Regions from separate parts of the Vibrio splendidus genome, predicted to be linked through region 1. Evidence: riboswitches for the same ligand, from Rfam matches in the RefSeq annotation. Region 1 holds a riboswitch; each other region holds the start of a gene.
The links. Region 1 has a riboswitch for thiamine pyrophosphate ahead of thiD (bifunctional hydroxymethylpyrimidine kinase/phosphomethylpyrimidine kinase). Riboswitches for the same ligand answer to the same signal wherever they lie in the genome.
Positions count from the first base shown of each region.

Region 1 (3,278 bases):
TCTTTCAAAACAACAATAGCGTCCTTTCGGCAAACTAAACTTTATCAATCTTCACTATTATCTATTTCAGAACTGAAAATTGGGTAATAGAAATGAATCTTGCCATCAATCGCGTTAACGAATTCCAAACGGGCACTTTGGCCATCTTGTTTGCTTCTATTTTATGGGGCACGACAGGCACCGCCGCAAGTTTTGCACCTGATCTCAGCCCATTAGCGATTGGTGCTTTCTCTATGGGCGTCGGTGGCCTAATGCAAGCGGGATTGGCGTATCGAAAAATCCTATTCGCTTTCGATAAACTTTTGCAGAACAAGAGGCTGTTGGCAGTGAGCGCTTTGGCTTTGGCGGTCTATCCTTTAGCTTTCTATTCTTCAATGAAATTATCAGGCGTGGCGATTGGTACCGTGGTTTCGATTGCAACCGCGCCTTTCTTTTCGGCATTGTTAGAGTGTCTGATTAGCAAAAAGAATAATATCAACAAACGTTGGCTCACTAGCTTTGCGATTGGTGTGGTGGGTATTGGGTTGTTGGTGTTTTCAGAAGCTTCATCGGCGAATGAGTCAGGTGATGATCTCAAGCTGTTGGGTATTGCTTTAGGTTTGCTCGCTGGGTTGTGTTACGCCATTTATTCTTGGGCGACAAAAGCACTGATCGATAAAGGGATTAAGTCGCAAGCGGCGATGGGCAGTATTTTTGGCCTCGGCGCGATGCTGTTGCTGCCAACACTCTGGTTTACGGGTGAGAACCTGTTTTCCTCGCAGATTAACGTATTAGTCATCAGTTATCTGACACTAATTCCACAATGCGTGGGCTATATCGCGTTCAGTTTTGGTTTACGCCACGTGACCGCGAGCAGTGCCAACCTGCTGACCCTGTTTGAACCAGTAGTTGCAGCGGTGCTTGCCGTCTGCGTTGTCGGTGAGCTGATTCCTTTTACAGGCTGGCTAGGTATGTCTCTGATTGTGCTGTGCTTGTTGATACAGTCGAAGCCATCTAAAGGAACGCTATAAGTATTTGTTTTGTTGTGCCTAATTGAAATTTATTCATGCGTAATTCTTATAATTGAATAAAATCAGTATCTCAGTTGTGAGAGTGCTGTTACTATCGCTATCAATAGTCGGGGGGCATATACCTTATTTGGTGTTTGCTGAGATCGTTAATCGAGACCCGTTGAACCTGATTCAGTTAACACTGGCGTAGGGAACTATAAGCACTCGATCTACGTCTGCACCCATGAAAACTTTCATGAGCCTAATGCGACTTCTCCTTCGATCAGTGTTCGTTCTCCTACGTCTTGTAAGATAGTAGGAGCGACAATGACACACAGTTCTATTTCAAAAGATTTAACGCCAAAAGCCTCAGTTTCACAGCACTCTGCAGAAGACACGATTCGCACGAATACTCCGATTGTTTTAACTATCGCGGGTTCTGACAGTGGCGGTGGTGCAGGTATCCAAGCTGATATTAAAGCTATGTCTGCTACAGGTAGTTTCGCTTGTTCGGTAATTACCGCTATCACTTCCCAGAACACGCAAGGCGTTTCCGCCATTTTTCCTATTCCACTCGACCATGTCGCTAGCCAGTTAGATGCGGTTTTTACTGATCTGAATATCGTGGCAGTAAAAGTCGGCATGTTGGCTGATTCGCAAATCATCAAAGTCGTCGCGGACAAAATTAATCAGTACCAACCTAAGCATCTTGTGATTGACCCTGTAATGGTCGCGACAAGTGGCGATCTTCTCTTAGAAAACTCTGCCATTACAACGCTGAAACAAGAACTGATTCCACTGGCAGACATCATTACTCCTAACTTGCCAGAAGGTGCGGCGCTAACAGGCAAGCCGGTACCTGAAAGCGAAGCTGAAATGCAGGGCATGATTGAAGATTTACGCGCACTAGGTGCTAAAGCCGTTCTTCTCAAAGGCGGTCATTTAGAGAAAGATGAAAACAGTAACGATCTACTGATTCTCCCGACGACGTCTGCCTTGATTAGCGCGAAGCGTTTCCCGACTAAAAACACCCACGGCACGGGCTGTACGCTTTCATCTGCCATTGCTTCTTTCTTGGCTCAGGGCAACACGCTGGCAGAAGCTGTTGACCTAGGCAAACAATACATTTCTCGCGCGATTGCTCATGCTGATGAGTTGCAAGTTGGTCAAGGTCATGGCCCGGTAAATCACTTCTTCGCTGGACACGGTAATGTCCGTTAATACGGTTGGCGTTCAACTCAGCAACGCGACGTTACGTTACCGAGACAGCGAGTACGCGACCTTGTCTGGGTTGTCGCTTAGCTTAAACGCAGGTAAGTGGACAGTATTGCTGGGTCGAAGTGGTTGCGGAAAAACCACGGTATTGCGTTATCTGGCAGGCTTGCTGGACGACAAGGTGGAGTGGCAGGGCACATTGGCAACGTCCGATGAATTGCCTTTAACGGACCGCATCGCTTACATGGCACAGCAAGATTTGTTACTGCCATGGCTATCGGTTATCGACAATGTATGCCTGAGTCATCGCTTTCAAAATCCAGTTTCTGATAAAGAACAGCAAACCAACCAAGCACTAGAGTTGTTAGCTGCGGTTGGTTTGGCTAATCACGCGTCTACTATGCCGGATCAATTGTCTGGTGGTATGCGCCAGCGTGTTGCTTTGGCTCGAACCTTAATGCAAGACAAGCCTGTGGTGCTGATGGACGAGCCTTTCTCTGCGCTGGATGCGGTAACAAGACACAAGCTTCAAAGCTTAGCGTGTGAACTACTAAAAGGTAAAACCGTTGTGTTGATCACTCATGATCCACAAGAAGCGGTGCGTTTGGCGGACAATTTGTATGTGTTGCAAGGCACACCCGCGAATGCTCAGTCATTGTCTGTGCCTAACACAGCGACACCAAGAGTGTTAGATGGTGAATGTGCTGAGTTACAACAAGCGATCTTAGATCAGTTGGAGCGTGATTATGAATGATCTAACGCGAAGCGAAACTGTGGCTCATTCAACTAACGCACAGACTACCATTACACGCCCTCGTCAGATGAATCCCGTTATGCGTTTGCTTATCAGCAGTGCTGTGATTCTCGGTTTATGGCAAATGGTGGTCGTTATCTTCGAGATGCCGAGCTTCATTCTGCCAGCGCCTGCAGAAGTCTTTATTAAACTATTCGAACGCTACGATGTATTGCTCAAACACACTTGGGTGACTGCGCAAGAGATCTTACTTGGCTTGCTACTTGGTTTGTCGATGGGGCTATTTTTCGCCCTGCAGATGTTGATGTTCGAACCACTAA
Region 1 is NZ_AP025509.1:978,551-981,828, reverse strand. It holds gene OCU90_RS21600 (helix-turn-helix domain-containing protein) at 1-19, shown strand, start outside; gene OCU90_RS21595 (DMT family transporter) at 93-1,010, shown strand; TPP riboswitch at 1,109-1,220, shown strand; gene thiD (bifunctional hydroxymethylpyrimidine kinase/phosphomethylpyrimidine kinase) at 1,317-2,210, shown strand; gene OCU90_RS21585 (ABC transporter ATP-binding protein) at 2,200-2,958, shown strand; gene OCU90_RS21580 (ABC transporter permease) at 2,951-3,278, shown strand, end outside.

Region 2 (3,278 bases), on a different replicon from region 1:
GAAAAGGTCACAATTCGTTTTACGAATAAGCTATCAGAGCCGACGACTATCCATTGGCATGGCTTAAGAATTCCTATCGAAATGGACGGTGTTCCCTTCTTAAGTCAGCCACCGATCATGCCAGGTGAAACATTCATTTATGAGTTTACGCCGCCAGATGCTGGCACATTTTGGTATCACCCACATATGAATAGCGTTAAACAACTTGGTATGGGTTTGGTTGGGCTAATTATCGTAGAAGAAAGCACTCCCGTGCAGTTTGATGAAGAGCATGCACTGATGCTTAAGCATTGGCACATCGATAAACAGGGTCAATGGAAAGACTTAATGATTCCACGACTTAGTGCTCGTATGGGAACTCCAGGAGAGTGGAGTAGCGTCAATGGTGTTCATGAACCTGTGTACCAATTAAAGCAGCACGCAACGACTCGACTGCGTATCGCGAATGTCGATAATACGATCACTTATCCTATTGCTGTCGAAGGGGCTGAGGCATGGGTGATTGCCATTGATGGTAATCCTGTAAAGACGCCATATAAACTTACTCAACATAAAATCGGCCCAGGGATGCGCGTGGATATTGGACTGATAGCGCCCAAAGTAGGCGAGCGAGTTAATGTTCTTCAAATGAAGGGCCGCTTTCCTTTCTCTTTATGTGAGTTCGAGGTAGTAGATTCCCCCCTTACTGAAGGGCGTTTATTGCCATTGTTGCCTCTTAACCCTGTACCTAATCTAGATCTTCCTAATGCTGAAGAGATCGATTTTGTGTTCGAGTGGGAAGGTGCGGTATCACCAGTTTCTAAAGATGGTAAATCGATGCCTAAGTTTTGGCTTACTAATAAAAGAGCATGGGAAGGGATGAGCAAAGACAATATTCCTGAGCCGTTGACGATTTTAGAGTTAGGTAAGACTTACATATTCGATCTAAAGAACGTCACCCAATACCATCACCCGATCCATATTCACGGTCATACATTCACTGTATTGGAACTTGATGGGAAGAAAGTTGAAGAGCCTTTCCATACCGATACAGTGTTACTTGGAAAAAACGGCCGAGCTAAAGCTGCATTTGTTGCAGATAACCCTGGCCGCTGGATGTACCACTGTCATGTTATAGAACACATGAAAACGGGTTTAATGGGATACATTGAAGTTAAGTGACACCTGTAACGTTTAATATTTGCGCATGCATTCTTAGTTTCTACCCTCGCTTTTATCGGCGTTAAAGCTAGAATATAGGGATTATTGTTTGGGAGGATTCATGGGTCAGTTATCTATTTTAGGTTTTATTGCCATTGGTGGCGCATTTGGTGCTTGTTCGCGTTATTTGATTTCAGAGTTATGTGTGGTAATGCTAGGGCGTGGTTTTCCTTATGGTACGCTGACTGTTAACGTAATTGGTTCTTTAATTATGGGATTGCTCATCGCTGCGTTTGAGAATGAAATGGTTGCGACAGAACCATGGAGACAGATCATCGGTCTTGGTTTCCTAGGAGCACTGACGACATTTTCTACATTTTCGATGGATAACGTACTTCTTATGCAGCAGGGCGCTTTCTTTAAGATGGGACTCAATGTGCTACTCAACGTGGTACTCAGTATTTCAGCCGCATGGATCGGCTTCCAACTTTTGATAAAGTCTTAAAACTTTCTTACGATTTGTTAACAACTCGGCTTGGTTTATCCAAGCCGTTTTTATATACTCGATCGAACTTGTCGGAGTGCCATATGGCTGAGACCGTTAACTCGGGATCCGTTGAACCTGATCAGGCTAATACCTGCGAAGGGAACAAGAGTAGATATCTAACTAGAATCCTTCTAGAGATCTATCTCCAGATCACAACTGTATTTCTTACCGTGATCCCTCTTGTAGCATCTAATCCGTCAAGCATTTTTATCCCTATAAATAATGGCTAAAAGCCAAGGAAAAATGCTATGTCGACTCGTAAACAAGCAAGACTGGAAGCGAAGAATTTCATTGATTCTTTATCCGTACAACCCTACCCAAACTCAAAAAAAGCTTACATCCAAGGATCTCGAGAGGACATTCAAGTCCCTGTCCGAGAAATATCACTCGCTGATAGCCTTGTTGGTGGTACCAAAAAAGAGCCTGTATTCGAACCTAATGTACCCATTCAAGTTTACGATACCTCAGGTGTTTACACAGACCCTACACATCAAATAGACCTGTATAGCGGTCTTCCTAAGTTGCGAGAGCAATGGATTGAAGAGCGTGGTGATACGGAATTGTTAGACGACGTAAGCTCTGTTTACACCAAAGAACGTTTAGATGATGAAACTCTAGACGACCTTCGCTACGGCAACCTGCCTAGAATTCGTCGCGCGACAGACAACCAATGTGTTACTCAGCTGCACTATGCTCGTCAGGGTATTATCACACCTGAAATGGAGTACATTGCCATACGTGAGAACATGGGACGTCAGAAGTTCGCTGATGAGCAGCTTAACCATCAACACCCTGGCCATAACTTTGGTGCAAACCTGCCGAAAGAAATTACTCCTGAGTTCGTGCGTAAAGAGGTTGCTGAAGGTCGAGCTATTATCCCTTCAAACATCAACCACCCAGAATCAGAACCGATGATTATTGGTCGAAACTTCTTAGTGAAGGTGAACGCTAATATCGGTAACTCTTCAGTAAGCTCTTCGATTGAAGAAGAAGTTGAGAAGCTAGTATGGTCGACTCGCTGGGGTGGCGATACCGTGATGGACCTTTCTACTGGTCGTAATATTCACGAGACTCGCGAATGGATCCTACGTAATAGCCCAGTACCAATTGGTACGGTTCCTATGTATCAAGCGCTTGAAAAAGTGAATGGCGTTGCCGAAGACCTTAACTGGGAAGTGATGCGCGATACCTTGATTGAACAAGCAGAGCAGGGTGTTGATTACTTTACTATCCACGCAGGCTTATTGCTTCGCTACGTTCCTATGACCGCTAAACGTGTGACTGGTATTGTCTCTCGTGGCGGCTCCATCATCGCGAAATGGTGTCTTGCTCATCACCAAGAAAGTTTCCTTTATACCCACTTCCGTGAGATCTGTGAGATCTGTGCGAAGTACGATGTTGCTCTGTCATTAGGTGACGGTTTACGCCCGGGCTCAATTGCAGATGCTAATGATGAGGCTCAATTCTCGGAGTTACGTACTCTAGGTGAGTTGACTAAAGTGGCTTGGGAATATGACGTTCAGGTGATCATTGAAGGCCCTGGACATGTACCAATGCACCTGATTAAAGAGAATATGGACGAGCAGTTAGA
Region 2 is NZ_AP025508.1:3,805,714-3,808,991, reverse strand. It holds gene OCU90_RS17125 (multicopper oxidase family protein) at 1-1,161, shown strand, start outside; gene crcB (fluoride efflux transporter CrcB) at 1,262-1,645, shown strand; TPP riboswitch at 1,708-1,806, shown strand; gene thiC (phosphomethylpyrimidine synthase ThiC) at 1,936-3,278, shown strand, end outside.
Region 2: another riboswitch for thiamine pyrophosphate. It lies ahead of thiC (phosphomethylpyrimidine synthase ThiC); the one in region 1 lies ahead of thiD (bifunctional hydroxymethylpyrimidine kinase/phosphomethylpyrimidine kinase).

Region 3 (3,278 bases), on a different replicon from region 1:
CCAGCATTGAGACTACTATGATCCAAAAGCTATCCCAAGCTTTTGACCACCAGCTGTCCTTAACCAAATATTTCTCTTCCGACAGCTGACTGGCTGTCACGGAGATAGGCTTAGACAAGCGCTGAATACTCACCGCTAATACACCACATAGCAGCATTTGCCATATCGCGAGCAAGGCACCAGCCTGTAGGTCAAAATCGAATTTAATCGCTTGATAAATAGCGAGTTCGATAGTGGTCGATTTCGGACCGCCACCTAGCGCCATCACGGTAGCAAAGCTAGTAAAGCACAACATGAAGACTAAGCCACACACATGAGGCAGTTGTTGTCTCAATCGCGGCCATTCTACCCATTTGAATTTATTCCAATGACTCATACCCAAATGAGCACACAGCTTATGTTGCTCGGCAGGCACGGTATCTAAAGCTTGTAAAAGTAAACGACTGGCATAGGGCAGATTAAAGAAGACATGTGCGAGTAAAATGCCATTCAATCCATAGATGGAGAATGGCAGTTCAATATCGAAGTTCGCCAGAAATTTAGCTAACCAACCACTGTTGCCATAAATAGCAAGCAAACCAAACACACCGACTAACACAGGCAGAACCAAGGTCGACGCGAACAGCCTTAACAACAGAGCCCGCCCAAAAAATTGCCTGCGACACAAAGCATGAGCAATAGGTATAGCAAAGCCAACACTCAGCACAGTTGAGAGTGTCGCTTGATAAAAACTGAATTTCGTTACATGCCAATAGTAAGGATCGGACCATACTTGGCTGATATCAAGAGAAGGGGCATTGCTAAGCAATGCCCCAACTGCTGAAACCACAAAGGCGGTAATGAGTATCGCAACCCAGATCCCGACCTTAGGTGTTTTCTTTATCATAAATTGATTTTTTACCGTAAATAGTTCGCTCAAAGTATATCGAACGAACCTTTAAATACAGAAAGTTAGAAAGCTGAATTTTAGGAAACTCATCTTTAGAAAGTTAAGCTAGAGAGCTAATCTTTTAAAAAGTAAGTGCACTCTGCCATTCACGAATCCAAGGCTTACGCTTAGCAGCGATTTCTTCAGGCGTAAAACTCAGAGCTTTCTGCGGTACTGTTAACAGATCAAACCCTTTTGGTAGCTCGATATCCGTCACTGGGTACATCCAGTTGCCCGTTGGCATCGCAGATTGGAATTCATCACTTAGGATAAACACCATAAACTCATCGGCAAGCTTTTCGTTCTTGCTGCCTTTAACTTTCGCTGCCACTTCCACTTGAGTGTAATGGCCTTCTTCAAAGCTTGCTGCTGCGTACTTAGAATCACTTTCTGCAATGATGTGGTAAGCCGGAGAAGTCGTGTAAGACAAGACTAAGTCCGACTCACCCTTTAAGAACATAGAGTAAGCTTCAGACCAACCTTTAGTCACAGTAACCGTTTTCTGAGCGAGCTTCTTCCAAGCTGCTGTCGCTTCATCACCGTATACTGACTTCATCCATAGCATCATGCCTTGACCCGGCGTTGATGTACGTGGGTCTTGGTAGATAACCTTAAGGTCATCACGCTGCTCAACCAGTTCTTTCAAGCTCTTAGGCGGGTTTGCCAACTTCTCTTTGTTGTAAACAAAAGCAAAGTAGCCAAAGTCATAGGGTACAAAAGTGCTGTCGTTCCAACCATTAGGAAGCGTTACTGATGACGTATCAACACTGTGCTTAGCTAATAAGCCCGTCGCTTTCGCTTCAGCCATCAGATTGTTATCTAAACCTAACACGATATCTGCTTTGCTGTTCCCACCTTCAAGACGCAAGCGGTTCAGAATAGACACGCCATCTTCTAGCGCGACAAAGTTCACATCGCAGCCACACTTTTCTTCAAATGCTTTTTCAACGGCAGGACGAGGGCCCCAATCCGCAGCAAAAGAATCATAGGTATAAACCGTTAGGGTATTGTCTGCAGCAAAGGCAGAAAAAGAGATGGCTGTAGTAACAGCAAGAGTTGTTAATGTGAATTTCACTGGACGCTCTCCATGGTCTGAGCGGCACAGGTTTGAGGGAGGAGAACGGTAGAAGTTATTCCTAACTCAATTCCTACGCCAGCATTATCTGGTTCAGGTTTACGGGTCCCAAGCACTTGCTTGATCTCAGCTCGCATTCATTATTTGAATGGTTTGCTCCCCGATGAGTGTTCAGAATTGTAATTCGAATTTTAACAATAAGCTATCAAGTTTGGATCAATTACGTTGATCGTAACCCCAACGTGGCACTAAACCTTGCTCAATGCCAAGATGATCCAAAATGCGCGCCACCATAAAATCGACCAGATCTTCAATCGACTTAGGTTGATGATAAAAACCCGGAGCGGCAGGCATGATCGTCACGCCCATAGTCGATAGCTTATGCATGTTCTCCAAGTGCAGCGTCGAGAATGGCGTCTCACGAACCACCAACAACAGTTGGCCTCGTTCTTTCATGACCACATCTGCAGCACGCTCAATCAGGTTATCCGATAAGCCATGAGCAATTGAAGCCAAGCTTCCCGCTGAACATGGGCAAACTACCATCTGCTTCGGCGCTGCTGAGCCAGAGGCAACCGGAGAGAACCAATCATCTTTGCCACACACCACCAGCTTTTCGGGGTCACACCCAAGGTGTTTAACCAAAGCTTGTTTCGCTGCATCGGGCCCTGCAGGTAACTTAAGTTCATGCTCGGTCGCCAACACCACTCGCGCAGCCGACGATATCAGTAAATAGACCTGATAATCCGCCGCCAAAAGGCATTCAAGTAAACGCAGGCCATAAGGCGCACCTGATGCGCCAGTGAAAGCGAGGGTTATAGCTTTATCGTGTTTTGTCATGTTCTCAATTACTTCAAAATATAAGGTCGTGGATGCCGTTAGCCTTTGAGTGCCAACGCATCCAACAATTTCTGGTGAATACCACCAAAGCCACCATTACTCATTACTAAGATTTGGTCGCCCGCTTGTGCCTCTGAGACAATTCTAGCAACGAATGCATCCATGTCATCACTTACATGTGCGGGTTGATGGCACGCATTGGCAACATCTTGTACAGACCAATCAATATTATCCGGTTGGAATAAGTAGGTAGAATCCGCCTGTTTGAGCGAATCAGCCAAGGTTTCTTTATGCACACCACGCTTCATGGTGGCAGAACGAGGCTCTAAAACAGCAATGATTTTTTTCGTATCGACCTTATTACGTAAGCCACCCAGCGTAAGTTCAATCGCTGTAGGATGATGAGCAAAATCGTCATAGACAGAAACACCTGCC
Region 3 is NZ_AP025508.1:3,475,121-3,478,398, forward strand. It holds gene thiP (thiamine/thiamine pyrophosphate ABC transporter permease ThiP) at 1-886, opposite strand, end outside; gene thiB (thiamine ABC transporter substrate binding subunit) at 1,011-2,003, opposite strand; TPP riboswitch at 2,057-2,176, opposite strand; gene OCU90_RS15545 (flavin prenyltransferase UbiX) at 2,220-2,843, opposite strand; gene mpl (UDP-N-acetylmuramate:L-alanyl-gamma-D-glutamyl-meso-diaminopimelate ligase) at 2,882-3,278, opposite strand, start outside.
Region 3: another riboswitch for thiamine pyrophosphate. It lies ahead of thiB (thiamine ABC transporter substrate binding subunit); the one in region 1 lies ahead of thiD (bifunctional hydroxymethylpyrimidine kinase/phosphomethylpyrimidine kinase).